3 regions of the Comamonas sp. C24C genome follow, and region 1 is predicted to be linked to each of the others. Evidence: predicted binding sites of a transcription regulator. Region 1 holds the regulator's gene; each other region holds the start of a gene.
The links. The regulator FNR, encoded in region 1, switches genes on or off when oxygen is low (the NO sensors DNR and NnrR bind a similar motif). The targets are predictions, from matches to a motif close to TTGATNNNNATCAA.
Positions count from the first base shown of each region.

Region 2: adhP (alcohol dehydrogenase AdhP) is a predicted target of FNR. The motif match lies at 5,864-5,877, and genes of this name have one in related genera.
Region 3: cydD (thiol reductant ABC exporter subunit CydD) is a predicted target of FNR. The motif match lies at 8,713-8,726, and genes of this name have one in related genera.

Region 1 covers NZ_JBKFBC010000002.1:483,805-493,350, forward strand. Annotated here, with positions in the region: gene ACLBXN_RS05880 (heavy metal translocating P-type ATPase) at 1-1,984, shown strand, start outside; gene ccoS (cbb3-type cytochrome oxidase assembly protein CcoS) at 1,984-2,121, shown strand; gene ccoN (cytochrome-c oxidase, cbb3-type subunit I) at 2,185-3,621, shown strand; gene ccoO (cytochrome-c oxidase, cbb3-type subunit II) at 3,641-4,273, shown strand; gene ACLBXN_RS05900 (CcoQ/FixQ family Cbb3-type cytochrome c oxidase assembly chaperone) at 4,292-4,429, shown strand; gene ccoP (cytochrome-c oxidase, cbb3-type subunit III) at 4,457-5,368, shown strand; gene ccoG (cytochrome c oxidase accessory protein CcoG) at 5,451-6,893, shown strand; gene ACLBXN_RS05915 (FixH family protein) at 7,009-7,314, shown strand; gene ACLBXN_RS05920 (hypothetical protein) at 7,687-7,950, shown strand; gene fnr (fumarate/nitrate reduction transcriptional regulator Fnr) at 8,116-8,838, opposite strand; gene hemN (oxygen-independent coproporphyrinogen III oxidase) at 9,108-9,546, shown strand, end outside.
Region 2 covers NZ_JBKFBC010000005.1:329,009-338,554, forward strand. Annotated here, with positions in the region: gene ttcA (tRNA 2-thiocytidine(32) synthetase TtcA) at 1-215, opposite strand, end outside; gene ACLBXN_RS12135 (dihydroneopterin aldolase) at 209-580, opposite strand; gene ACLBXN_RS12140 (SDR family oxidoreductase) at 606-1,391, opposite strand; gene ACLBXN_RS12145 (class I SAM-dependent methyltransferase) at 1,401-2,528, shown strand; gene ACLBXN_RS12150 (Bug family tripartite tricarboxylate transporter substrate binding protein) at 2,558-3,544, opposite strand; gene ACLBXN_RS12155 (DUF2905 domain-containing protein) at 3,753-3,953, shown strand; gene trxC (thioredoxin TrxC) at 4,153-4,587, shown strand; gene adhP (alcohol dehydrogenase AdhP) at 4,648-5,682, opposite strand; gene ACLBXN_RS12170 (multifunctional CCA addition/repair protein) at 5,920-7,182, opposite strand; gene ACLBXN_RS12175 (glutathione S-transferase family protein) at 7,242-7,922, opposite strand; gene queC (7-cyano-7-deazaguanine synthase QueC) at 8,039-8,788, shown strand; gene ACLBXN_RS12185 (hypothetical protein) at 8,906-9,166, opposite strand; gene ACLBXN_RS12190 (5-formyltetrahydrofolate cyclo-ligase) at 9,186-9,546, opposite strand, start outside.
Region 3 covers NZ_JBKFBC010000003.1:150,566-160,111, reverse strand. Annotated here, with positions in the region: gene edd (phosphogluconate dehydratase) at 1-1,429, shown strand, start outside; gene eda (bifunctional 4-hydroxy-2-oxoglutarate aldolase/2-dehydro-3-deoxy-phosphogluconate aldolase) at 1,414-2,061, shown strand; gene cydX (cytochrome bd-I oxidase subunit CydX) at 2,135-2,275, opposite strand; gene cydB (cytochrome d ubiquinol oxidase subunit II) at 2,370-3,524, opposite strand; gene ACLBXN_RS07625 (cytochrome ubiquinol oxidase subunit I) at 3,538-5,127, opposite strand; gene ACLBXN_RS07620 (amino acid ABC transporter ATP-binding/permease protein) at 5,159-6,883, opposite strand; gene cydD (thiol reductant ABC exporter subunit CydD) at 6,880-8,610, opposite strand; gene ACLBXN_RS07610 (NAD(P)H-dependent flavin oxidoreductase) at 8,853-9,546, opposite strand, start outside.

The DNA of each region.
Region 1 (9,546 bases):
GCAGGTGATGATGTATGCATGGCCTGCCTACACGGCGCGTCCCGGCGATCTGTCGCTGGAGATGGAGACCTTGCTGCGCTGGGCCTCCTGGGTGATTTCTCTGCCCGTGGTGCTGTTTTGCTGCGGCCCCTTCTTCAAGAGCGCGCTCAAGGACATCAGCCAGCGCCGCGTGAGCATGGATCTGCCCGTGGCCATAGGCATGCTGATCACCTTCGTCATCAGCACGCTGGGTACTTTTGATCCCTCCGGTCCCTTTGGTCAGGAAGTCTTCTTCGACTCGCTGACCATGTTTGTCTTTTTCCTGCTCACGGGGCGCTGGCTGGAGCTGCGTCTGCGTGACCGCACGGCCGGTGCATTGGAAGCCGTGATGAACCGGCTGCCGGATTCGGTGCTGCGTCAGCAGCCTGACTCGGGCGAGTTCGAGCGTGTGGCCACACGTCGACTGTGCGCGGGCGATGTGGTGCGTGTGCTCACGGGCGAGGCTTTTCCCGCAGACGGCCGGATCCTGCGCGGTACTACCCATGCCGATGAGGCTCTTCTGACCGGCGAGTCCACTCCTGTTCTGCGTGCACAGGGCGATGCAGTCACCGCTGGCAGCTACAACCTGGACAGTGTTGTCGATGTGCGCGTGGATAGCGTGGGGGAGGGCACCCGCTTTGCGCAGATCGTGAATCTGATGGAAAGCGCTTCGCTGCAAAAGCCCACCTTGGCCCAGCTGGCCGACAGGGTGGCTCGTCCTTTCCTTGTCGTGGTGCTGCTGGCGGCGCTGGCTGCGGCCATCTGGTGGTGGCCTGTCGACCCGGGCAAGGCCATGATGGTGGCCGTGGCCGTGCTCATCGTCACCTGCCCCTGCGCGCTCTCACTGGCCACGCCCGTGGCCATGCTGACGGCGGCTGGCACCCTGGCGCGCAGCGGCGTGCTGGTGCGCAATCTGCAGGGGCTGGAGGCGCTGGCCACCGTGGATACGCTGGTGTTCGACAAGACCGGAACGCTGACGCGCGATGGTCTGGTGCTGCGCGCGCTGACACCCGCTGAAGGTCAAAACACTGATGACCTGCTGGCGTTGGCAGCCTTGCTGGCGCGTCAGTCCATGCATCCCGCTTCCAGGGCCCTGGCGCAGGCGGCCGAGGTGGTCGAGCTGCCTGCCAGTGCATGGCTGCTGGACTCCGTCCAGGAAGTTGCCGGCAGCGGCCTCGATGTCTGGGTGCAGGCGCGCAGCAATACCGCTGTGCGCCGCCATCTTCGTCTGGGCTCGGCCGCGCATTGCGGCGTGCCCGAGCTGGCACCGCATGAGCCGGGTCAGAGCGTGATGCTGGCCGAGGAATCGCAAGCTGGCTGGCAGCCCCTGGCGCAGTTCCATCTGAGCGAGGACGTGCGTCCCGAAGCGGCCCAGGTCATTGCCGATCTCGGGCGCCATGGCGTCAGTGTGCAACTGCTCTCGGGAGACCGCTCGGCAGCGGTGCAGACGGTGGCCGCCAGGCTGGGTATCGAGACTGCGCAGGGCGATTGCCAGCCGCAGGACAAGCTGGCTGCCCTGCAGGCCGCACAGGCGGCGGGGCACAAGGTCGCCATGGTTGGCGACGGCCTGAATGACGGGCCAGTTTTAGCCGGAGCGCATGTCTCTTTTGCGTTTGGCAATGCAGTGCCGCTGGCACAATCGCGAGCAGACTTCGTGGTACTGGGAGACAGCCTGGAGTTAGTGCTGCAAAGCCTGTTGCTGGCCCGACGGACCTTGTCCGTGGTGCGCCAGAACCTGAGCTGGGCAGCAGCCTATAACGCGATCTCTATTCCTCTGGCCCTGATGGGCTGGATGCCTGCCTGGCTGGCAGGGCTCGGCATGGCGCTGAGCTCCTTGCTGGTCGTCGCCAACGCAGCCCGTCTTGCACGTGCGTTGCCGCTGCAGGTTGCTGATAGCAACGCGTCCGCCTCTGCGCATCTTGCGCCGCGAGGCACCGTCATGCCACTGATTCAAGGAGGCCGTTGATGGACATTCTGTATGTGCTTATTCCGCTGTCGGTAGTTCTGGTCATGGCCATTGTGGCCGCCCTGTGGTGGGCCGTTTACCGGGGCCAGTTCGAGAGCGTGGAACAGGAAGGCGAGCGCATTCTTCGCGACGATTGATGTGGCTCAACGAGCCCAATGAGAAACCAGTGAACACTTTGCAAGAAATCTAAGAGGTGCCCGATGGAAGCAACAAATAACAATGCTGTCTATTACGACGACACCGTCGTAAGACAGTTCTCTATCATGGCCGTGGTATGGGGGGTGGTAGGTATGGCAGTGGGCGTGTTTATCGCGTCCCAGCTGGCCTGGCCGGAACTCAACTTCGGCATTCCCTGGCTGAGCTACGGACGTCTGCGTCCGCTGCATACCAATGCCGTGATCTTTGCCTTTGGTGGCTCGGCCTTGTTCGCCACCAGCTACTACGTGGTGCAACGCACCTGCCAGACCAAGCTGTTCATGCCCAAGCTGGCCAGCCTGACCTTCTGGGCCTGGCAACTGGTCATCGTGGCTGCGGCCATCAGCCTGCCCCTGGGATACACCCAGGGCAAGGAATATGCCGAGCTGGAATGGCCCATCGACCTGTTGATCACCGTGACCTGGGTGTCCTATGCCATCGTGTTCTTCGGCACCATCGGCATCCGCAAGGTCAAGCACATCTATGTGGCCAACTGGTTCTTCGGTGCTTTTATCCTGGCCGTGGCCTTGCTGCACGTGGTCAACAACGTCTCCATTCCTGCGGGCTGGATGAAGAGCTACTCGGCCTATGCCGGCGTGCAGGATGCCATGGTCCAGTGGTGGTATGGCCACAACGCCGTGGGCTTCTTCCTGACCGCAGGCTTCCTGGGCATGATGTATTACTTCATCCCCAAGCAGGCCGGTCGCCCCGTGTATTCGTACCGCCTGTCGATCGTGCACTTCTGGGCACTGATCTTCACCTATATGTGGGCCGGCCCTCACCACCTGCACTACACCGCGCTGCCCGACTGGGCCCAGTCGCTGGGCATGGTGTTCTCGCTGATCCTGCTGGCTCCCAGCTGGGGCGGCATGATCAACGGCATCATGACGCTGTCGGGTGCCTGGCACAAGCTGCGTGACGACCCCATCCTGCGCTTCCTGATCGTGTCCCTGTCGTTCTACGGCATGTCCACCTTCGAAGGCCCGATGATGGCCATCAAGACCGTCAACGCGCTGAGCCACTACACCGACTGGACCGTGGGCCACGTGCATTCCGGCGCTCTGGGCTGGGTGGGTCTGATCACCATGGGCTCTCTGTACTACCTGATTCCCCGTCTCTTCGGCCGCGAAAAAATGCACTCCGTGCCCGCGATCGAGCTGCACTTCTGGATGTCGACCATCGGCATCGTGCTGTACATCGCCGCGATGTGGATTGCCGGTGTGATGCAGGGCCTGATGTGGCGCGCCATCAACCCCGACGGCACGCTGACCTACACCTTCGTCGAAAGCGTGAAGGCGACCTATCCCTTCTACGTGATTCGCGTGACCGGCGGTCTGCTGTATCTGGGCGGCATGCTGGTGATGGCATGGAATACCTGGAAGACCGCAATGGCCGGCCGTTCCGTCAAGGTGGCAGTGCCTGCCGTGGTGGCTCACGCCTGAGCATTGAGGAGCAAAAGCAATGTCTGATCAAAATAACGCAGTTCCCAAGAGCTCTTTGCACGAGAAGATCGAGACCAGCAACTTTCTGCTGATCGCGCTGACGCTGTTCGTGCTGACCATTGGCGGTCTGGTGGAAATCGTGCCGCTGTTCTTCCAGAAGTCCACGACCGAAGCCGTGGCGGGCCTCAAGCCCTACACACCGCTGCAACTGATGGGCCGTGACGTCTATCTGCGCGAAGGTTGCTACAACTGCCACTCGCAGATGATCCGCCCCTTCCGCGCCGAGACCATGCGCTACGGCCACTACTCGGTGGCTGGCGAGTTCGTCTACGACCACCCCTTCCAGTGGGGCTCCAAGCGCACCGGCCCCGATCTGCACCGTGTGGGCGGCAAGTACAGCGACGAATGGCATCGCATCCACCTGAACAACCCGCGTGATCTGGTGCCCGAGTCCAACATGCCTGCCTATCCCTGGCTGGAAGCGACCAAGGTGGATGACTCTGCCGTGGCAACGCGCATGAGCGCCTTGCGCAAAGTGGGTGTGCCTTATACCGATGCGGAGATCGCCGGGGCTCAGGCCGAAGTCAAGGACAAGACCGAGATGGAGGCCGTGATCTCCTATCTGCAGGTCCTGGGTCGCGCCGTCAAGTAACAGAGGAGGGACTGGAAAATGGATATCACCACCATGCGTGTTCTGGCCACACTGGCTTCGCTGGCGTGCTTCGTGGGCATCTGGTGGTGGGCGTTTGCCCGCCGTAACCAGGCCCGTTTCGACGAGGCAGCTCAGCTTCCCTTCCTGGAAGACTGAGTCTGATCACTACAACGAGAACATCCCATGAGCGACTTCTTTAACAACTTCTGGTCCGTGTATATCGCGGCTGTTTCGCTGATCGGCATCCTCGGCTGCTTCTTGCTGCTGGTGCTGGTGGCGCGCCGCAAGGTCGTTCCTTCCGCGGACAACACCACCGGTCACGTCTGGGACGAAGACCTGCGCGAGCTCAACAACCCCATGCCCAAATGGTGGATGGGTCTGTTCGTGATCACCGTGGTCTTCAGCCTGGCCTACCTGGTGGCCTACCCGGGTCTGGGTTCCTTCAAGGGCGAGCTGGACTGGACCCAGTATGGTGCTTATGACAAGGAGATGGAAAAGGCCCGTGTCGACCTGGAGCCCATGTACGCCAAGTTCGTCAGCATGCCCACCGAAGAAATGGCCAAGGACCCCCAGGCCATGGCCATCGGCGAGCGTCTGTTCATGAACAACTGCGCGCAATGCCACGGCTCCGATGCACGCGGCAGCAAGAGCTTTCCCAATCTGAGCGACGGTGACTGGCTGCATGGCGGCACACCCGACAAGATCAAGGAAACCATCACCAACGGCCGCATCGGCGTGATGCCTCCCATGGCAGCTGCCGTGGGCTCGGCGGAAGATGTGCGCAATGTGGCTCACTATGTGCTGAGCCTGTCGGGCAGCCCCCACGATGCCGTCAAGGCTTCGCAGGGCAAGTCCAAGTTCGTGGCCTGCGCGGCTTGCCACGGCATGGATGGCAAGGGCAACCAGGCGCTTGGCGCACCCAACCTGACCGATGACATCTGGCTGCATGGCTGGGGCGAGTCCGTTATTGTCGACATGGTCAACCATGGCAAGATGAACGAGATGCCTGCTCAGAAGGACAAGCTGACCGAGGCGCAGATCGCGGTGCTGGCCTCCTATGTCTGGGGGCTGTCCAACGCAAGCGCCCAGAAGTAAGACGGGTGATGAAGGCGGTGCCAAGGCACCGCCTTTTTCGCGTTTGAGTTTTCAGTAATTACAAAAATATTAAGGAACTGCGATGCCCTGCGATCCGGAGAAACCTCGCAAAGTCATACCGATCACGGCTGAGCCTGTGGACGGCGGCCAGGAATATATGCCCATGTTCGCCTCCGAACAGAAGGTGTACTCGCGCGCCATCAGTGGCGTCTTCTCGCGCTGGCGCTGGATCATGGTGTTCCTGACCCAGATCGTCTTCTACGGCCTGCCGTGGCTGCAGTGGGGCGAGCGCCAGATGGTGCTGTTCGACCTTGGGGCACGGCGCTTCTATCTGTTCGGGCTGGTGCTCTACCCGCAGGACTTCATCTACCTGACAGGGCTGCTCATCATCAGCGCGCTGGGGCTGTTTCTGTTTACCGCGGTGGCCGGGCGTCTGTGGTGCGGCTTTTCCTGTCCGCAGACGGTCTATACCGAGATCTTCATGTGGATCGAGAGCAAGGTCGAGGGAGACCGCAGCGCCCGCATGCGCATCGACAAGCATGGCTGGACCTTCGAGAAAATCTGGAAGAAGTCGCTCAAGCAGTTCCTCTGGATTGTTCTGTCCCTTTGGACCGGATTCACCTTTGTCGGCTACTTCGTGCCCATCCGTGAACTGGGTGTGGAGCTGATGGCCTTCCAGGGCAGCTGGCAGATTTTCTGGGTGCTGTTCTACGGCTTTGCCACGTACGGCAATGCCGGCTATATGCGCGAGCAGGTCTGCAAGTACATGTGCCCCTATGCACGCTTCCAGAGCGCCATGTTCGACAAGGACACCATGATCGTCAGCTACGACGTCCAGCGTGGTGAAGCGCGCGGGCCGCGCAGAAAAGACGTGGACTACAAGGCGCAGGGTCTGGGTGACTGCATAGACTGCAAGCTTTGCGTTCAGGTCTGCCCCGTGGGCATCGACATCCGCAAGGGGTTGCAGTACGAGTGCATTGGCTGCGGTCTGTGCATCGATGCCTGCAACTCCGTGATGGACAAGATGGAGTACCCGCGCGGCCTGATCCGCCTGACCACGCAGAACGCCGTGGCCAAGCTCTGGAAGCAGGCGCAGGTGATACGGCGCATCTTCCGCCCGCGCGTGCTGATCTACTCGACCGTGCTGCTGGCGCTGAGCGCAGCCATGATCGCCAGCCTGGTACTGCGCGAGCCCCTCAAGGTCGACGTGATTCGCGACCGCGCCGCGCTGTCGCGCATCGTGGCTGGCGGCAAGCTCGAAAACGTCTATCGCCTGCAGATCATGAATGCGACCGAGTCCGAGCAGCGCTATCGCATCAGCGCCACGGGGCTGGATCAGCTGGAGGTAGTATCCGAGCAGGAAGTCTCGGTAGGTCCGGCCGAGACGCGCGGCATTGCGGTGCGCCTGCAGATCCCCTATGGCTCGGCTGCTTCCGGCTCGCACCCCGTGCATTTCAATGTGGATGCGCTGACGGCTGGGGCCGGACGCATCTCCGAAAAGTCCGTGTTCCTGGTGCCGCGCTAGGCCTGCGGCATGCATCGCGACAGCCACGCAAGGGCATCGCGAATCAGCAACAATTGATGCTGCCCGATTGCAGATTTGCAATTGGGCAGCCAGATTTCTGAAAAGAGGTTTAACCATGTCGGCAGCACAAGCCAAGGCCCTGCAAAAGGCCAAGATCATCCACCCCGAGGACGGCAAGCCCTGGTGGAAGTTTGCCCATGTCTGGCTCGTCATCGCCGGTCCCGCCGTGGTGGTGGTCGCGGGCATCGTGACCGCCTATATCGCCATGAGCAAGCCGGATCCCGTGATCGACCCCGACTACTATCGTCACGGCATTGAGATCAACCAGCGCCTCACCGAGAGCGAAAAAAGCCTGGCGCCAGCAGTGACGGGGCGCAACCATGCCGCGACGCCGGCCAAGGACCATCCGCTGGATCGCTGACCGAGATTTCAACGCATCCCAAGGCCACTTCCGCGGCCTTTTTTTGCGGCCCTGGTTGCAGGCTTTTCTGTAGCCGGTGTGCCGTGACGGCGTTCTATGTCTTGGTCGACAGAAGAGTCGGGAGGGCCCCTGCAGTTCTCGGCTGCCGGCAAGGGATGGCCGGGTGGAGTTCAACAACAGGAGCGCATAGCGCTTTGTTAAAGGCTATTTCAGATAGATATAGACCTCAAATCGATACACATAAAGCGCTGGAAGCTCTTCAAATAATAGCGGTCCAGGGTTTCCCATCTGAGTGCATGCCCTTGGTATGTCTGGGAAGGTCATGGCAATTGTGCAAAATAGGTTCAAACCCACAGGCCAAGGAGAATCGCGATGGATGCTCGACGCTGGATGTGGATTGTCTGGCCGGCTTTTCTGGCCGCGGCAATCATGGAAATGGTGGTATTTGCCTTTGTGGACCCGCTGGATATGCACTGGCTGGGCTCGCCACTGGAATGGTCGCGCAATGGCATTTACACCCTGGCCTTTTTTGCCTTCTGGGCGGTCACCGTGTTCAGCGGACTGATGACCGTCATGCTGGGGCGTTCGGCCAGCGATCTGAACCAGGGCATAGTCTCGGAGCCCCTGGTCGAGTAAGGTGCTGCGCACAGGACCGCAGTTTCGAACAGGTGGCGGCTCCGGATGGAGGGGCTGGCCGCTCGCTGTGTCGGCGGCCCTGTTAGCGGAAACTCCTGGCAGGCATTCGCCGCCATCAAAAAAGCCCGCTGTCTGCGGGCTTTGTCTTGAGGGCTGCTGTCGAAGTCAGTCCTGGCATTGCTGGCTGTTGACGATGCGCCTGAGCGCCTCGGTATCCAGAATGCGCAGATGGCGCTGTCGGACTTCGATGATGCCTTCCTCGGCGAACTTGGAGAAGGTGCGACTCACGGTCTCCAGCTTGAGGCCCAGATAGCTGCCGATTTCTTCACGCGTCATGCGCAGTACCAGCTCCGACTTCGAAAAGCCGCGTGCCGACAGACGCTGCACCAAGTTCAGCACAAAGGCCGCCAGACGCTCTTCGGCACGCATGCTGCCCAGCAGCAGCATCACGCCATGCTCGCGCACGATTTCGCGGCTCATGACCTTGTGCACATGATTTTGCAGTGCCGTGACTTCGCGCGAGAGCTGTTCGAGCTTGTCGAAAGGCATGATGCAGACTTCGGCATCTTCCAGCGCCACGGCATCGCAGGTGTGGTGGTCGTTGACGATACCGTCCAGACCGATGATCTCGCCGGCCATCTGAAAGCCCGTGACCTGGTCGCGACCGTCTTCGGTGGCCACGCTGGTCTTGAAGAAGCCGGTGCGAATGGCGTACAGCGAGGTGAACTCCTCGCCGTTGCGAAACAGCAGCCCGCCCCGTTTCACCTTGCGGCGCGTGGCCACAATTTCGTCAATGCGCTCCATTTGTTCATCGTCCAGGCCCATGGGCATGCACAGTTCACGCAGATTGCAGTTGGAGCAGGATGCTTTGATGGTCTGAAGATTCATGGGCTTTTCAGCAACGGCACAGACAGACTTGGAATGGAGAGTCGCGCCGGTCATTGACCTCGTAGTTAGTGATGAGTTGGATCAAATTGTCGCAGTACTTGCCTTGCGCTCTCTTGATATTCATCAAGGACAGTTGGATTGCCTTGGGGCACATTGTTTGCATTCATTCAAAAACATGTGCTTCTGCCCATTATGGGCATGATTTCCAGGATCTGATTTTCTTTGAAATCTGCTCAATGTGGAGTGTGGGCGCACCCTAACTTTCAGTTATGACCGCAGTCACGCCCGAGTTGCTGAGCCGCTTTGATATTCCCGGCCCGCGCTACACATCATTTCCAACAGCCGACCGTTTTGTTGAGGCTTTTGGTGCAGACGACTATATCCTGGCATTGAAACAACGCAAGACGCATTCGAGCTCACGTGCCTTGCCTTTGTCCGTTTATGTGCATGTGCCATTTTGCGAGTCGCTTTGCTATTACTGCGCCTGCAACAAGATCGTGACCAAGCATCATGAGAAGGCTGCCGAATATCTGGATTATCTGGGCCGTGAACTGGCCATGCATACCGAGCATTGCGGCAAAGGCCAGCTGGTAAGCCAGTTGCATCTGGGAGGCGGTACGCCGACCTTCTTCAGCGATGCCGAACTGCAGCAGTTGATGCTTCTGATGCGTGAGCATTTCAAGCTCGATCCAGCCGGCGAGTATTCCA
Region 2 (9,546 bases), on a different contig from region 1:
TTGTCGCCTTCCTCGATCATGTTGTAGTCGAGGATGGCCTTGCCCACTTCGCGGCACAGGCGCTTTTCGAGCTTGATCTGTTCGCGCTCGATCTTGATCTTGCCGGGCTTGGCAGCTTCTTCGCCGTTGGCGTTCTCTGCGGCCGCAGCATCGGCGGCTTCTGCCTCTTCGGCAATCCAGGGGTTGTCGTTTACTGCATTCATGGGGTTCACCATTGTCCGGTTTCGATGCGAATGGCTACTTCGCAGTCGTCAAAAATTTCCAGCTTCGCAATTTTCACACGCACGCCGCGCACGCCGGGCAGCTGCAGCAGGCGCTGGGCCAGCTTGCCGATCAGGCTCTCGAGCAGGTTCACATGCTCGGAGGTGCATTCGTCGATGATGATCTGGCGCACCTTGCGGTAGTCCAGCACATGGAGGATGTCGTCATCGCGCGGAGCCAGGGGCTGGGGGCCGAGATTGAGTTCGGCGTCGACCTGGATCGGCTGAGGCTCTTGTTTCTCATGCGCAAGAATCCCCAGGCTGGCGTCAAAGCGCAGGCCGGTGAGCGTGAGAATCTGTTGTCCGGAAGTGGAAGTCATGGAAAAGGGTGCGGCCTCGGCGGGCTCACATCATCGAAAAATCGCGCTCGAAGCGCTGTAAATGTTGGCCGCCATCGACCAGCATGGTGGTGCCCGTCATGGAGCGGTTTTCCAGTGCAAAGCACACGGCGGCGGCAATGTCCTCGGACGAGGAGGAGCGTCCCAGCGGGCTCATGGCGTGCAGGGCCTCGAATTTTTCCTGGCTCAGCATATGGCTGGTCAGCGTCAGGCCTGGCGCCACGCCCACCACGCGCACGCTTGGGGCCAGAGCCAGGGCCAGCATGGTGTTGGCGGCTTCCAGAGCCGCCTTGGAGAGGGTGTAGCTCAGGAAATCGGGGTTCTGGTTCCAGAGCTTCTGGTCCAGCACATTCACCACGGCGCCCTGGGCCGACTCTTCGCCCGCCGCCACGCGCTCCTGCACATGGGCGTGCAGCGCCTGGGACAGCAATATGGGCGCGCCCGTGTTGCTGCGCAGATGCGCTTCCAGCGCCACATAGCTGAAGCTCTGGGCATCGTCATGTTCGAACAGCGAGGCGTTATTGACCACGGCGTCGATGCGGCCAAAGCGCTCCACCACACGCGGCACCAGCGAGCGTACCGATTCCTCGTCAAAGAAATCAGCATCAAAAGCGGCGCTATCGCCCGACAGCTCTGCGCAGGAAGCTACGGTTTGCATAGCTTGATCGCGGGAGTCGCGGTAGTGCACAGCCACTTGCCAGCCCGCGCGGGCCAGGGCCAGGGCCATGTCACGTCCAAGGCGACGGGCAGAACCGGTCACCAATACTGTGCGTGGTCGGGCGGGTGAGGACATTCGTGGAAAATGCGGGTTGTGACGACAGAACCCTCAAGTTTAACGAGCGCCTTGCAATCCCGCATTGCCAAGGAGATTGCCGCCGTGGGCGGCTGGTTGCCTTTCGACCGTTTCATGGAGCTGGCGCTCTATGCGCCGGGACTGGGCTATTACGCCAATGAAACGGCCAAGTTCGGCACCATGCCGGAGTCGGGGAGCGACTTTGTAACAGCGCCGGAAATTTCAGCTATTTTTGGTCAGCTGGTGGCGTCCCAGTTACGGGAAGCGCTACAAAAAACGAATACCCGCGAGATCTGGGAGTTCGGCGCTGGAACCGGCGCGCTGGCGCTGCAGATCCTCGACGAGCTGGCGGCTCAGGGTGCGTTGCCAGAGCGCTACACCATCGTCGATCTCTCGGGCACGCTGCGTGCGCGCCAGAAGCTGGCGCTGACGCGCTACGAACATCTGGTGCGCTGGGTGGACGCGCTGCCAGAGACCATGGAAGGCGTGATCATCGGCAACGAGGTGCTGGATGCCATGCCGGTGCAGCTGCTGCAGCGCACCGCAGGCCAATGGCATGAGCGCGGCGTGGTGCTCGGCGCAGGCGGCGATGAAGCGGCCTTCGCCTGGGAAGACCGGGCAACCGAACTGCGCCCGCCTGTGGATATCGGTGGGCCGCATGATTTTCTGACCGAAATCCACCGCCAGGGCGAGGCGTTTATCCACACCCTGGGCGAGCGTCTGACCCGGGGAGCTGCCTTCTTTATCGATTACGGCTTTGGCGAGAGCGAGTACTACCACGAGCAGCGCCATATGGGGACCCTGGTCTGCCACTACCAGCATCAGGTGGACAACGATCCGCTGGTGCTGGTCGGCCTCAAGGACATCACGGCCCACGTCAATTTCACGGGCACGGCAGTGGCGGCCCAGGATGCGGGCTTCGACGTGCTGGGCTATACCAATCAGGCGCACTTTCTCATCAACTGCGGGCTTGCGCCCCGCCTGGATGCGGTCGGCATCAAGGCCCGCTCCATGGCCTCCAAGCTGGTCATGGAGCATGAGATGGGCGAGCTGTTCAAGGTCGTTGCCCTGTCCAAGGGCGTGGAGCCCTGGACGCCGCTGGGCTTTGTGCAGGGCGACCGCACGCACCGGCTATAGCGGCTATAGCGTCTGCGTGCCCGCCGAGCTCACTGCTTTTCGAGCTTGGCGGCCTGGATGATGCTGCCCCAGTGCTTGTACTCGGTGCGTGTGAAGTCGCGGAAGGCGGTCGAGCCGAGCAGGCGGGGCTCGCCGCCCAGGGCCGCGACGCGGGCCTTGAACTCGGGGCTGCTGGCCACCTTGAGCGTGGCCGCTTCCAGGCGCTGGACTGCGGCGCGCGGTGTTCCCTTGGGTGCCAGAACGCCGTTCCAGGTGGCGGTGACAAAGGACGGGAAGCCGCTTTCCTTCATGGTCGGAACTTGGGGCAACATCGGCAGGCGCTCGGCCGAGGTCACGGCCAGCGCCTTGAGCTTGCCGCTCTGGATGAAGGGCAGCGCCGGTGTGATGTTCTCGAAGATGAAATCGATCTGCCCGCCGATCAGATCGGTGAGCGCCGGAGCGCTGCCCTTGTAGGGAGCGTGGATCAGGTCGAGCTTGGCGGCGCTCTTGAGCAGCTCGCCCGACAGATGCACGGTGGAGCCCATGCCCGGCGAGCCATAGCTCATGCCGGCGCGGCGCTCGCGCGCATGGCTCACCAGCTCGGCCACCGATTTGACTGGTGTCCTGGACTCGTTGACCACCAGTACGTTGGGAATCGAGGTCACCAGCGCGATGTACTCGAAGTCGTCCAGGCTTTTCTCGCTGAGATTGCGGTACAGGCTGGGGTTGATGGCCTGCGTGCCCGCCGTGCCGAACAGCAGGGTGTAGCCGTCATTGGCGGCGGCCGCGACGCGGCTGGCACCGATGGCTCCGTTGGCGCCGGGGACGTTCTCCACCACGACCGGCTGGCCCAGGGCCTCGGCCAGACCCTGGCCGACCAGGCGCGCCACGACATCGGTGTTGCCACCGGGCGAGAAAGGCACGACCAGCTTGAGCGGGCGATTGGGGAAGCTGTCGGCCGCGGCCGGCAGGGCCAGGCTGGCGCCTAGCAGCGCTGCGCTGAGGAGAAACTGTTTGCGTGAAAAGGTCTGGGGCACGGTATGTCTCGTTGTTTGTAGTTGGCGGGCCGTGACGGCAGACGCATGGGCCCGATCCCTGCATGGCGCAGGGCTTGGACATCATGGGCAGAGGGGGTAATTGAGGTCAATCAATCTTTGGGAAGCATGTCATGCATAAACGGAATGGCTGCCTGACAGCATGGGCGCGCAGGTCGCCAGGACGGCGCGCCTCTATACTTGCGACCTCATGATTCGCTGGTTGATCGTCATTTTTCTGGCCCTGTTGCTCGTCAACGGGCTGCACGGCTGGCTGCAGCGCATAGGGCTGGGGCGTCTGCCCGGCGACTTCCGCTTTCGCCTGTTCGGCAAGGAATTCTTCCTGCCGGTGGCCAGCACGGTGCTGCTCAGCGTGGTGGCGGCGCTGATTGCCCGCTTTGTGAAGCTCTGAGAGCGTAGGCAGGTTACGGCTTGAATCTGCGGGCTTTGGCTGCACATACAAGCCTGAGCCCGACCTGCGCCTGCCGGCGCAAGCCGGGTATTGCCAAAGAAAGTACGACTTGCGCAAAGCGGGTTCAGGCCTAGCGACTGCCTCAGGAAGCAGGCCGTTGTCGCGTTCCTGTTTGCGTAAATCCCAGAAAGGTTGCCTCGTGTCCGAATCCCTGCACTACGTCTGCCCTCATTGCCACACCACCAATCGCATCGCCAGCGACCAGCTGGGCAATCAGCCCGATTGCGGCAGCTGCCACCAGCCGCTGGTGACGGGCGAGCCCGTGGCCCTGGACAACGACAGCTTTGCGAGGCACACCGGCCGCAGCCAGTTGCCCGTGGTCGTGGATTTCTGGGCTCCCTGGTGCGGCCCCTGCCGCATGATGGCGCCGGCCTTTGCCCAGGCGGCCCAGCAACTGGCGGGGCAGGCACAGCTGGCCAAGCTCGATACCGAGGCTTATCCACAGGCTGCGGCGCCCTTGGGCATCCGCAGCATTCCGACCATGGTGATCTTCAAGGAAGGCCGGGAACTGGCACGCATCTCCGGGGCCCTGCCGGCCTCGGAGATCGTGCGCTGGGTGCGCTCGGTGATCTGAGCGGCGGTTTCGCGGGAGCCGGCCCGCTCACCCGGCCCCGGCCCGGGGCCGGTCAGACTCTCAGGCGGCGATGTCCAGCACCACGCGGCCTTCGATCTTGCCCTCGTGCATGCGGGCAAAGATGTCGTTGATGTTGTCCAGCTTGTCGGTGGATACGGTGGCCTTGACCTTGCCCTGGGCGGCAAAGTCCAGCGATTCCTGCAGGTCCAGGCGCGTGCCGACGATGGAGCCACGCACGGTGATGCCCTTGAGCACCATGGAGAAGATCGGCAGCGGAAAGTCGCCCGGCGGCAGGCCATTGAGCGAAATCGTGCCGCCGCGACGCACCATGCCCAGCGCCTGCTCGAAAGCCTTGGGGGATACGGCCGTGACCAGCACGCCGTGGGCGCCTTCGATCTCTCTTTGCAGATAGGCCGCCGGGTCGGTGTTCATGGCGTTGACGGTGACCGTGGCGCCCAGCTGGCGCGCCAGCGCGAGCTTGCCGTCGTCAATATCGACCGCTGCGACATTGAAGCCCATGGCCTTGGCATATTGCACGGCCATATGGCCCAGGCCGCCGATGCCGGAAATCACCACCCAGTCGCCGGGCTTGGCGTCGGTGACTTTCAGGCCCTTGTACACCGTGACCCCGGCGCAGAGCACGGGAGCGACGTCGATAAAGCTCACATTGGACGGCAGATGGCCCACATAGGCGGGATCGGCCAGTGCGTAATCGGCAAAGCCGCCGTTGACCGAATAGCCTGTATTGGTCTGAGATTCGCACAGGGTCTCCCAGCCGCCTATGCAGTGGCGGCAGAAGCCGCAGGCGCTGTGCAGCCAGGGCACGCCCACGCGATCGCCTTCCTTGACATGTCTGACGTTCTTGCCCACTGCGGCCACATAGCCCACGCCTTCATGGCCGGGGATGAAGGGCGGCTGGGGTTTGACAGGCCAGTCACCTTCGGCCGCATGCAGATCGGTGTGGCAGACGCCGGAGGCGGCAATCTTGACCAGGATCTGATCGTCTGCCGGTCGGGGAACCGGCATCTCCTCGATCGTGAGCGGTTTCCCGAAGGAACGCACCACGGCGGCTTTCATGGTCTGGGGTAAGGACATCAGAGCACCTCCTTGAAGCAAGAGGGCAAGGCCTTGGCCTGTGGGCCGGACACTTGCCCGTCAAAGAACCACGCCGTCAAGGCATGGGTGTTACAGCGGGTTTCGTGACCCGCTGCATGGCCTTGGCGGAGCGCATCGCCACCGCCGTCTCGTACTGTGCAATGGCTGCAGCATACCTTCTTTGACTTAGCTCAAGCCGCGCCCATCCCTGCCTCGCGGGCCTCGGTGCGCTGACGGCTAGGCGCCGCCTTCCAGATAGGCGGCAATCGCCTGCTCGCGCGCCTTGCTCACGGCATCGCCAATGGCCTTGCCCTTGAGGCCGCGCTGCGCCGCCGCCTGGGCAACGGGAGCGGTCTCCACGGCAAGTGCCGCCTTCAGGGCATGGCCCAGGCGCTGGCGCTGCGGGTAGGCCGTCTCTTCGAAACCCAGCCGGCCGCGTGCATCGCATTCGCAGGCCTGCAGGGCTTCCTCGAAGCGCTGGGGCTTGCGGATGGCGTCGCAGCGCTCCAGCAGGCGCAGCAGGGCGGCGGCGTTGAGTTCGTTGCTGCGGTGGAGGTTGCCATGCTCGCGTGCCACGACCTCGGCCAGCTCCTTGCAGTCGTTGGGCACGCGCCAGCGCTCGCAGACCTGCAAAAGCAGGCGGGCACTGCGCTGTTCATGGCCGATATGGCGGGGCAGCACATCGGCCGGCGTGGTGCCTTTGCCGAAGTCATGGCACAGGCAGGCAAAGCGCACGGACAGCGGAGCCTGCAGGCGCGCCGACATGTCCAGCACCATCATGGCATGCACGCCGCAATCGATCTCCGGGTGGTATTCGGCGCGCTGGGGCACGCCCCAGAGTCTGTCGAGTTCGGGCAGCAGCCGGACCAGCGCCCCGCATTCGCGCAGGATGTCGAACATGCGCGAGGGCCGCTCCTCCATCAGGCCGCGGCTGATTTCCTGCCACACGCGCTCGGGCACCAGGGCATCGACCTCGCCGGCCGCCACCATCTCGCGCATGAGCTCCATGGTTTCGGGCGCGACGCGGAAATCGGTGAAGCGCGCCGCAAAGCGCGCCAGACGCAGAATGCGCACCGGGTCTTCGCGAAAGGCATCGGTCACATGGCGCAGCACGCGGTCCTTCAGATCCTGCTGGCCGTGATAGGGGTCCACCAGGCCCTGGATCTCGTCCTTGCCACTCCAGTCCGCGGGAGCGGCGATGGAGTTGATGGTGAGATCGCGCCGCGCCAGGTCTTCCTCCAGGGTCACATCGGCGGCGGTGTGCACCACAAAGCCGCGATAGCCCATGCCGTTCTTGCGCTCGGTGCGCGCCAGCGCGTATTCCTCATGGGTCTGAGGGTGCAGGAATACCGGAAAGTCGCGCCCCACGGGCACGAAGCCGCGTGCGCTCATCTGCTCCGGTGTGGCACCGACCACCACCCAGTCCGTGTCGTTGACGGGCAGGCCCAGCAATGCATCGCGCACGGCGCCGCCTACCTTGAAAACCTTGAATTCACTCATGCTGCAATGTTAGTGGCTGCGCATCGGCCTGCAGATACCGCAATTGCGGGATTGCTGCCTCAGCGCTGCTGGCGATAGGGCTCTTCGAACTGCAGAAAGTCCTGCTCGGCCAGGGCGGCCTGAATCCATTCCTGGGTGGCGGGCAGCTGGGTGACGCGCTGCACATAGGCGCGCACCGGGGCCGAGGTCGGCAGGCCGTAGCTGTTGATGCGCATGCAGACCGGCGCAAAAAAGGCATCGGCAATGCTGAACTGGTCGAACAGCATGGGGCCGCTGGCGGCGTTCAGCAGCGGGGTCCAGAGCTCTTCGAGCTGCTGGACATCGCTGCGCAGATCGGCATGCTCGGCCCAGAGCCGGGCACCGGTCTCCTGCAGCTGGGCTTCGATATTCATGGGGCAGAAGCTGCGCAGCGCACCGAAGCCGCTGTGCATCTGCGCCACCAGGCTGCGGGCGCGGGCGCGCTGGGCCACGGTCTGCGGCCACAGGTGCTTGTCGGGAAAGCGCTCGGCCAGGTATTCGCAGATGGCCAGGCTGTCCCAGATGGTCAGCCCTTCATCGACCAGCAGCGGCACCTTGCCGGTGGGCGCAAGTGCCAGCGCCTGCAGCTTGAAGCTGGAGTCGGGGGCAAAGCTGTCAAAGCGCAGCGTGAGCTCTTCGAAGCTGATGCCGCTTTGGCGCATCAGCACCCAGGGACGCATGGACCAGGATGAGTAATTCTTGTTGCCGATATAGAGCTTCATGGCGGACTCCTGTGTGTATCTGCCGCCGAGCTTATCAAGCTTGGGCCGGGCGGTCTGTGTGTTTTGATTCCACAGTCATGCCGGGGCGCCGCGCCTGATGATGTAATCGCAGCACTATGGCAAATACTTCGACTTCTTCTGCAAACCTGGCCGGCGCGGGTCACCACAAGGGCGCGCTGGTGCTGTTCTCCGGCGGTCAGGACTCGACCACCTGCCTGGCCCAGGCCCTGGCCATGTTCGAGCGCGTGGAGACGCTGGGCTTTGACTACGGCCAGCGCCACAGCGTGGAGATGCAGGTGCGCGCCGGCGTGCGCGAGCAGCTGGCCGAGCGCTTTCCCCAGTGGGCGCCGCGTCTGGGCGAGGACCATGTGCTGTCGCTCGACGTGCTCAAGCAGATCGGCGGCTCGTCCCTGACCGAGGATGTGGCTTTTGCCATGCAGGCCGACGGCCTGCCCAACACCTTTGTGCCGGGCCGCAATCTGCTGTTCCTGACGCTGGCCGGCGCGCTGGCCTATCGCCGCGGGCTGACGGTGATCGTCACCGGCGTCTGCGAGACCGATTACTCCGGATATCCCGATTGCCGCGACGACACCATGAAGGCCCAGCAGCTGGCGCTGAACCTGGGCCTGGAGCGCCGGCTGCGCATCGATACGCCGCTGATGTGGCTGGACAAGGCCCAGACCTGGCAACTGGCCCATGACCTGGGCGGCAGCGATCTGGTGGAGCTGATTCGCACCGAGACCCACACCTGCTACCAGGGCACGCGCGATGTGCTGCACGACTGGGGCTATGGCTGCGGCAGCTGCCCGGCCTGCGAGCTGCGTGCATCGGGCTGGCACAACTGGCGCGCCAGCCAGTCGGCTTGAAATTGATAGCTGCTTGCGCTTGATAAAAAAGGATTTCAGGTCGAAAAGACTCTGAAATCCTTTTATTGAATGCGGTAGATGCTCCTCAATGAGGAGCATCTACGCTATGGGCCCGATTCAGGCGCTGGGCCGCGTGGCGATCTGGCCGGCCTGAATCTGCGCCGTCATCTGGCTGAGCCAGGCCTGGCTTTCCGGCCGCTCGAACAGAAAGTCCCAGATGGCATCGTGCTGGCGCGCCGTCAGGCTGAGCGGGCCATGGCGACGCATATGGGTTTGCAGCCGCTGCAGCTCGAGCTCGGTCAGCGGCAGCCGCATCACGGTCAGCGGGGGGCGCGGGCGGTAGCTGCGCTGGGGAATGTTCTTGCGGGGACGACTCATGGCAAAGCGAAATAGGGGTTCAGACGGGCCAGACCACGCCGTTGTCGTTGAGGATGGCGTCCAGCGGCAGATCATGCGTCTCGGGCTGGAAGTCATCGACATAGCCATTGGTGTAGCCCAGACCCACGGTGAAAGGGCGCGGGCTCAGCTCGGCCAGCGTGCGGTCATAGAAGCCGCCGCCATAGCCGAGACGGTAGCCGCCGGCCGCATAACCCACGCAGGGGACAAACAGCAGCGTGGGCACCAGCAGTTCGGTATCCTTGGGCTTGGGAATGCCATAGGCGTCCTCCTCCATGGGGCAACCGGGGTACCAGGCGTGAAAACTCAGCGTCTTGCGCTGTTTGTCGATCACCGGCAACCCAATCCTGCGCCGTTGTGGA
Region 3 (9,546 bases), on a different contig from region 1:
GGCTCTCACGCATGACACTTTCGATGCGGCCCTGATGCTGGGCGTCTGCGACAAGATCGTTCCCGGCCTGCTCATCGGTGCCCTGCATTTCGGCCACCTGCCCATGGTGTTCGTGCCTGCCGGCCCCATGACTTCAGGCCTGTCCAACAGCGACAAGGCCAAGGTACGCGAGCAGGCGGCGCAGGGCCTAGTCGGCCGGCAGGAGCTGCTGGCGGCAGAAAACGCGGCCTACCATGACCAGGGCACCTGCACCTTCTACGGCACGGCCAACAGCAATCAGATGCTGCTCGAAGCCATGGGCCTGCATGTTCCCGGTACAGCCTTCATCAACCCCGCCGACGCGGAGCGTGAACTGCTCACGCGCGAAGCGATGCGAACCGTGCTGTCCATCACCCGGGGCCGGCGCTTTGCCCCCATTGGGCATGTCGTGGACGAGCGCTGCATCGTCAACGCCATGGTGGCCCTGCTGGCCACAGGCGGCTCCACCAATCACCTGATCCACTGGGTCGCCGTGGCCCGTGCCGCCGGCATCGTCATCGACTGGGATGATTTCGAGCAGCTGTCCGCGGTGGTTCCCCTGCTGGCCCGCGTCTACCCCAATGGCAGCGCCGATGTGAATCAGTTCCAGGCCGCAGGCGGCCCCGGCTACGTGATCGCCCAGCTGCTGCAGGCCGGACTCATGCATGGCGATGTGCTTACGGTTAGGCCCGAGGGGCTGGCTGCCTTTGGGCGCATCCCCCGTGTCGAAAACCATCAGCTGCAATGGCAGGATGCGGGCATCTCCGGCGATGACACCGTTCTGCGCCCTGCCAGCCGCCCCTTCAGCCCTACGGGCGGCTTGAAGCTGCTCAAAGGCAATCTGGGCCGCAGTGTCATCAAGATCAGCGCCGTACCCGAAGATCGCCACGCACTGCGGGCACCGGCATGGGTCTTTGATTCTCAGGATGAGCTGCAGGCGGCCTTCAAATCCGGTGCGCTGGAGCAGGCCTGCCAGACCAATGGCTTCAATGGCGTCGTCTGCGTAGTGCGCTGGCAGGGTCCGCAGGCCAATGGCATGCCCGAGCTGCACAAGCTCACCCCTCCGCTGGCCGTTCTGCAAGGCAAGGGCTATGTCGTGGCCCTGGTCACCGACGGCCGCATGAGCGGTGCATCGGGCAAGGTGCCAGCCGCCATCCATGTCAGTCCCGAAGCACTGGCAGGCGGCCCGCTGGCCAAGGTGCAAAGTGGCGACATCATCGTGCTCGATGCCCCCGCAGGTCTGCTGCAGGCCGAACTGACAGAGGCCGAATGGCAGGCCAGACCGCTGGCCACCATGCCCACCGAGCTGGAGCACTCCAACCACCGCGGCATGGGCCGTGAACTGTTTGCCGGTTTCCGGCGCAATGCGCTGAGCGCAGAAGAAGGAGCTTGCACATGGCTGCTCAAATGACCGCCTTGTCCATCATGCAGGATGCACCGGTGATTCCGGTCATCGTGCTGCACAAAACGGAACATGCAGTCCCCATGGCCGAAGCATTGCTGGCCGGCGGCATCAGGGTTCTGGAGGTCACGCTGCGCACGCCTCAGGGCCTGGCCTGCATAGAGGCCATCGCCAAACGGCTGCCCGAGGCCATCGTCGGTGCTGGCACCGTGCGCAATGCGGCCGATGCCGCGGCGGCAGCTCGAGCCGGCGCAAGGTTTGCTGTCAGCCCCGGCTACACCGACAAGCTGGGCCAGGCCTGCCGCGATCTGGACCTGCCGCTGCTGCCCGGCGTCGCAACCAGCAGCGAAATCATGATGGCTCAGGAAGACGGTTTTACCGAGCTCAAGTTTTTCCCCGCCGTGCAGTCGGGCGGCATCCAGATGCTGAAGGCCTGGCAAGGTCCGTTCGGGGAGCTGCGTTTCTGCCCCACGGGCGGCATCTCGCCCGGCAACGCGGCGGAGTTTCTCGCGCTGTCCAATGTGGTCTGCGTGGGCGGTTCCTGGCTGGTCCCCGCCAGCGCCGTGGAGAGTGGCAACTGGTCGCTCATCACCGAGCTGGCTCGGGCCACGCAGGCATTGAGAAGCTCCCGCACGGCCTGAGCAGAACAAGGCCTGATCCATGAAAAAAGCCCGGTCAGCGCAAGCCGACCGGGCTTTTCCACGTCTTGGCGACTCAGGCGTCGGGCAGCGAATTGGTTCGCTCCAGAAGCTTGCGACGCGTTGCCTCGTCATCCATCAACTCAAACCAGATCGCATTGAGCACGGCAAAGGCTGCGGCAAGCGGCAGACCCAGCAACCAGGAGAAATACCACATAAGTTTCCTTTCATTCAGCCCATCCATGGGATGAGCCCACCAGTTTTAGACTGTCCCCGAAGATCGCAGCACAGCGTCCCGGGGGCATCCCGTCTCAATACGAATGGCCCTGGCCGGTCACGATGGCCTTCACGTCCACCTTGCCGCGCAGCACCGAGTACACCCAGCTGGTATAGGCCAGGATCAAGGGCAGGAAGATCAGCACGCAGACCAGCATGATGAACAGCACGACATGGCTGGACGAGGAGTCCCAGACCGTCAGGCTGAAGCGCGGATCGATGCTGGAGGGCAGGATCATGGGGAACATGGCTGCACCCACGGTCAGGATGATTCCGGCAATCGCAAGGCCGCTGGCCAGCAGCGCCAGCCATTCGCGACGGCTGCGCAGGCCGATGGCCACGACCAGCGGCATGAGCAGGCCAATGCCGGGCACCAGCCAGAGCCAGGGATAGGACTTGAAGTTGGCCATCCATGCACCGGCAGCCACGGCTGCGGTCTTGTTCAAGGGGTTGGAGGGACCGACGGGGTTGATCTCGCTGGTAATCACATAGCCGTTGATGCCCGTAGCCAGCCACAGGCCAGCGGCCGCAAACAGCAAGGTGGTCAGCACGGCAAACAGGCTGCCATAGCGGGCCGCGCGGCTCGCGACTTCGCCATCGGTCTTGAACATCAGCCAGGCCGCACCATGCATGAGCAGCATGGACAGCGAGACCAGACCGCAGAGCAGCGCAAAAGGCGTCAGCAGGCCGAAGAAGCTGCCGTCGTAGTAAATGCGCATATCGTCGCCCAGACGAAACGGCACGCCGAGAATCACATTGCCCACGGCTACGCCGAACAGCAGTGCAGGCACCAGACCCGTGATGCACAGTACCCAGTCCCAGCGGTTGCGCCAGGCTGCATCTTCATGCTTGCTGCGGAACTTGAACGCCACGGGACGCAGGATCAGCGGCACCAGCACGGCAAACATGGCCAGGTAAAAGCCCGAGAAGGACACGGCGTAAAGCTGGGGCCAGGCCGCAAAGATGGCGCCACCGCCCAGAATCAGCCACACCTGATTGCCTTCCCACACGGGGCCGACGGAGTTGATGGCCGTGCGGCGCTCGACATCGGTCTTGGCCGTGGCCCGCAACAGGCCCATGGCGCCGAGGTCAAAGCCGTCGGTGACGGCAAAGCCCACCAGCAGCACGCCTAGCAGCAGCCACCAGATGAGGCGCAGCACGTCATATGAAATCAGTTCATGCAAGATCATTTGGTTGCTCCTCTCAGCTTTGGCCGCGTGCCAGCTTCTTGATCATGGGTTCGTAGAGGCTGAGGTGGGGCTCGCTCTCATGCTCGGGGCCCTTCTTGATGGCCTTGACCATCAGCTTGAGCTCGATCACCAGCAGTACGGTATAGATCAGCACGAAGCCGGCAATGGTCAGCAACAGCGTCTTCGCGCCCAGATTGGAAACCGCCATGGCCGTGGGCAGCACGCCTTCGATGATCCAGGGCTGACGACCCAGCTCGGCCACCACCCAGCCGCATTCGGCGGCAATCCAGGGCAGCGGAATCGAGAACACGGCGACCTTGAGCAGCCAGGGGTAGGCATCAAGCCTGTGGCGGGCGGCCAGCCAGAAGAAGGTGCCGGTCAGCACGATGAAGAACATGCCCAGGGCCACCATGATGCGGAAGGTCCAGAACAGCGGCCCAACCGGCGGCACGGTATCCATTGCCGCCTGATGGATCTGCGCCTCGGTCGCCTTGCGGGGATCATCCACATAACGCATCAGCAGCAGGGCGTAACCCAGATTGGCGCCATTGTTCTCAAAGCGCAGGCGTGCTTCGGCAGGAATCTCGGCATCGGTCTTGGCCTTGCGAATGGTCTGCAACGCATCGTAGGCGTCGATGCCGTTGCGGATATTGCCCTCGGCACTCTTGACCAGTTCGTTGATGCCGGGAATCGGGGTGTCCAGAGAACGCGTGCCGATCAGGCCCATGACCCATGGGATATGCACGGCAAAATGGGTCTCGCGTGCCTCGCGGTCGGGAAAGCCAAAGGCTGTGAAGGAAGCCGGTGCGGGCTCGGTCTCCCACATGGCTTCGATAGACGCCAGCTTCATCTTCTGGTGTTCCGAGGACAGGTAGCCGGACTCGTCGCCCAGCACCACCACCGACAGCGAAGCGGCCAGACCAAAGGATGCAGCCACCGTCATCGAGCGCTTGGCCAGATGGATGTGACGGCCCTTGAGCAAATACCAGGCCGAAATGCCCAACACGAACAGCGAGGCCATGACATAGCCGGCCGACACCGTGTGCACGAACTTGGCCTGCGCCACTGGATTGGTGAGCACGGCAAAGAAGTCATTCACTTCCATGCGCATGGTCTGAGGGTTGAAGCTCGCCCCCACAGGGTTCTGCATCCAGCCATTGGCCACCAGAATCCATAGGGCCGAGAAGTTGGTGCCTATCGCCATCAGACAGGTGACGATCAGGTGCTTGACCTTGGAGAGTCGATCCCAGCCAAAGAAGAACAGGCCGACAAAGGTCGCTTCAAGGAAGAAGGCCATCAAACCCTCGATCGCCAGCGGCGCACCAAAGATGTCGCCCACATAGTGGCTGTAGTAGCTCCAGTTCATGCCGAACTGAAACTCCATCACCACGCCGGTGGCCACACCCATGGCAAAGTTGATGCCGAACAGCACGCCCCAGAACTTGGTCATGTCGCGCCAGATGGCACGGCCGGTCATCACATACACCGTCTCCATGATGGCGATGAGTATGGACAGGCCCAGTGTCAGCGGCACAAACAGAAAGTGGTAGAGCGCCGTTATCGCAAACTGCAGTCGCGATAAATCGACGATATCGAGGTCCATGGTCAGGTCCTTTCTCTCGGTACTTCAAAAATCAATCGGAAAAACATATGTCCTGTGGTGCAACGGCCCCCAGGGCATCGGGTCTCAGTCTCGCCATCAGCCGCACGAACTCAGGTGTGCCGCGCAGGGCCTGCGCTCTCACCTGTCCGGCCTGCAGATACACGATGCGATCGGCAAGGCGCGCCTCGCGCTGCCAATGCGTAGCAAAAATCAGCGTTCGCGCGCCGCACTCAGCAGCCTGTTCCAGGCGCTGCAAAACGTCAGCAGCGGTGACGGCATCCAGTCCCTCGCACACCTCATCGAGCAGCCAGCAACGATCAGGGCTCAGCAGCAGCCTGGCCAGTGCCAGCCGGCGCGACTGGCCTCCGGACAGGCCCAGGCCGCCCTCACCCAGCATGGTGTCCAGCCCCTGTGGCAAGGCCATGACGTCGCTTCTGAGGCCTGCAGCCTGCAGGGCGGCCCACAATTGCTCATCGCCGGCCTTGGCATCGGCAAGCCTCAGGTTGTTGCGCAGACTGTCCTGGAAGAGCTCGGTTCTCTGTGTCATCCAGCTGCAACTGCGGGCCTGAACCACGCCCTCGTCCGGCTGCTGCTCACCCGCCATCAAATGCAGCAAACTGGTCTTGCCTGCACCACTGCTGCCAATCAGTGCCACGCGCTCGCCCTGGCGTACGTTCAGATCGACAGGGCCCAAATGACGAAGCCGGACAGACTGCAGGCTGACGGCCATCGTCTGCACGGGCTGCGGCAGGCTCTCTGCCGCTTCGGCCTCGGCCATCAGCGCGGGAGCCAGCCTGCGCAGCGCCAGCCAGGTACGCCCGGCCTGCTCAGCCCCTCTGCGCAGGGCGGCAAACGGCTCCAGTGCGGATAGTGCCAGCAAAATACCCAGCGCAGCAACCGCAGCGCTGATACGGCCCTGCTCCATCAGCCAGGCCATCAGCAGCACGGATGCGCTCAAGGTCATGGCAGACACCGCACCATAAGCCTTCGCTGCAGCCGCCTCGAATTGATAAAGCCGCTCATCAGCCCCCGCACAGCGCGCATCACTGTGCAGCACCTGTTGCAGCTGGGCAGGCAACTGGCCAGCCATCAGCAGCTCGGTCTGGCCGGCAACCAGATCCACGGTCTGGGCACGCATGGCCTCCAGTGCCATGGCACGGCGCACGGCGGCCTTGCGGCTGCGCAAACCATGCCACAGGGCAATGCCCCAGCCAGTCAGCAGCAGCCACGCCAGGGTCAACAGGCCCAGCCACCAGCTCATGAATCCGTAGGCCAGAGCTGCCAGCAAGGCCGCGCCCAGCGCCGCGACGGCAGGCACCAGCAGGCGCAGATAAAGATTGTCCAGCGCGTCCACATCGGAGGTCAGGCGCTGCAACAGCCTGGCCGGACGCTGCAGCAGCAGACGGGCAGCCTGAGGGCGAGCCCAGCTCAGAAACAGTCTCTGGCGCAGAGCGGCCAGCACGGCCAGCGTAGCGTCGTGGGTCACCAGGCGCTCGGCGTAGCGGGCGCCAGTGCGGCCCACGGCCAGCAGCCGAATGCCGGCCGACGGCATGAACACATCGAACACCAAAGCGGTAGCAGGCACCAGACCGGCCAGCGCCGTGGCTGTGATGAACCAGCCGGACAACCCCAGCAAGGCCATGCCCATCAGCACCGTGAGTGCAGCCAGCGCGGCGCCGCCCAGCCAGAGCTTGCGCGGCGCCATCCGGCCCAGCAGCTTCAGCATTTCGCGCATTGGAATGGCTCGCATCTTCATGACTGCGACTCCTGCGCCCGCCGCAGCAGCGGCAGTTCGATCACGCGATCCATGGCAGCGGCCAGTTGCGCGTCGTGGGTGGCAACCAACATGGTGCGCCCCTTGGCCAGATGGCGCAGAGACTGCGTGATCTGGGCTGCTGTCTCGGGGTCCAGATGAGCAGTGGGTTCATCGACCAGCAGCAGTCCGGCTTCCGTCTGCGCGGCCATGCGTGCCAGGGCCAGTCTCACCACCTCGCCTCCGGAAAGCCCTGCACCGCCCTCGCCCAGGCTCGCGCCGGGGCGATGCGCCAGGGTCTCCTCAAGTGCCGCCTGCTGCGTGGCCTGGGCAATCTGCTCGGGCTCTACCGAGCTGCGCCCCAGTGCGATATTGCGCGCAACCGAACCGGCAAAGACATGCGGTAGCTGACCCAGCCAGGCCATGCGCCGACGCAGCTGCGTTGCGCTGCAGGCATCGAGCGCTTGCCGGTCAACTTCGATGCGGCCTTGCCGTACCGGCAAAAGGCCGGCAATCTGCGCCAGCAGCACGGACTTGCCACTGCCGCTGGGACTCCACAGCGCCACATGTTCGCCGGCCTGTATGTGCAAAGTCAGCGGTGCGAGGCTGGAGTCGCTGCCTGGAGCCTGAACCTCGAGCCCGCAGACGCTTACGGACACAGGCTTTCCAGGCGATAGCCGCTCCTTGACCGAAGATGCTTCGGCAGCATGCTGCGCGCCCACAATCTGTACGGACTGTGTCTGCATGTTCTGCAAGGTCTGCAGCGCTGCCTCGCCTGCGGCTCTGTCATGCCAGACGGCCGAGAGATCGCGCAAAGGCTCGAAAAACGCCGGCGCCAGCAAGAGCACGAACATGGCCTGACCCAAACCGAGTTTGTCGCCCCAGGCGCCGAAGTTCAGCGTGCCCAGCAGGTGAAAGCCTATATAGACGGCCACCATAGCCACACCCAGCGCCGAGAAAAGCTCCAGCACCGCAGAAGACAGAAAGGCAATGCGCAGCACGCGCATGGTGCGGGCGCGCAGATCTTCGGCATGGTCGCGCAGCCGCTGGCCTGTCAGATCGACGGCATGCAGAGCGCGCAGCGTGCTCAGACCGCGCAGACGGTCCAGCAAGAAAGCGTTCATATGGCCCAGTTGCAGCATCTGCTCCTCGCTGGCCGCCTTGGCACGCCAGCCCACTATCGCCATGAAGAGCGGAATCAGCGGCGCGGCCACTATCAGAATCAGGGCCACCACCCAAGACTGCCAGGCCACGGTTGCCAGAATCACCAAAGGCAGCAGGCGCACACGCCACATCGCACTCTGATAACGCGCCAGCCAGGGAACAATGGCCTCGGCCTGCTCGACCATGGCGCTGGCCGCCTGACCCGAAGCGGGGCGGCTCTTGTCCAGCGGCGATGCCTGGGCCAGCGACTGCAGCACCAGAGCGCGCAAGCTGCTCAGCTGTATACGCGCGGCACGGTTGGCCAGCAGGCCGCCATGGCCTTCTGCCCAGGCGCGCAACAGACCCAGCATGAGCACGCCCGTCGCCATGGGCCAGACGGTCGCCACGCCCTGCCCGTCGGCCATGAGCTGTACAGCCCAGGCAAGCAAGGCGGCCTGCGGCAGCCAGATCAGTCCGGCAAACACCTGCCATACCGCGCCCGCACTGGGGCGACGGATGACGCTCGCCAGTGCGGTATGCGTCGCATCGGTCTGATTGTCTGTTGAGGAAGAAGGTGTTTGCTGCATTTCTTAATTTTCAGCAATTACTGAAATTAACGGAATACTACTCTTCTTTTGACAATCATCATGACTTGATATGCAAAAGCCAATTGCAGGACCAGGCCTACATTGATGTTCATCAACTTCACATTGATTTATCAAGGGTTAACCCTTGCTTCAGTCGCACTTGAGCAACATCAAACGAGCAAGACGCCCATGAAAAACGGCGTCCGAAGACGCCGTTGGCACAGGAGAGTCGCAAATCTGTTTCAGGCTGCCAGCAAGCTGGCCTTGGCTTCGGCATATTCATGCTTGAGGCGGGCCACCAGCTCGGCCGTGGGCTGCACCTTGTCGACGGCGCCGATGCCCTGGCCGCAACCCCAGATGTCTTTCCAGGCTTTTTGCGCACCGCCGCCAAAATTCATCTTGCTGGGGTCGGACTCGGGCAGGTTCTCCGGATCCAGACCGGCCGCACGAATCGAGGGCGCCAGATAGTTTCCATGCACGCCAGTAAACAGATTGCTGTAGACCACGTCGTCGGAGTTGCCCTCGACAATCGCCTGCTTGTAGGCTTCCACGGCTCGCGCCTCGTCGGTGGCGATGAAGGCCGAGCCGATATAGGCAAAGTCCGCCCCCATCGCCTGGGCCGCAAGAACCGCCCCCCCCGTGGCAATCGAGCCGGACAGCGCCAGCGGGCCGTCAAACCATTGGCGAATTTCCTGTACCAGGGCAAACGGACTCTTCACACCCGCATGGCCGCCTGCGCCGGCCGCCACAGCGATCAGGCCGTCGGCACCTTTTTCAATGGCCTTGCGCGCAAACTTGTTGTTGATGATGTCGTGCAGCACCACTCCACCCCAGCTATGCACGGCCTGGTTCACATCCTCACGCGCTCCCAGGCTGGTGATGATAATGGGCACTTTGTACTTGGCGCATACCTGCATGTCGTGCTCAAGGCGGTCA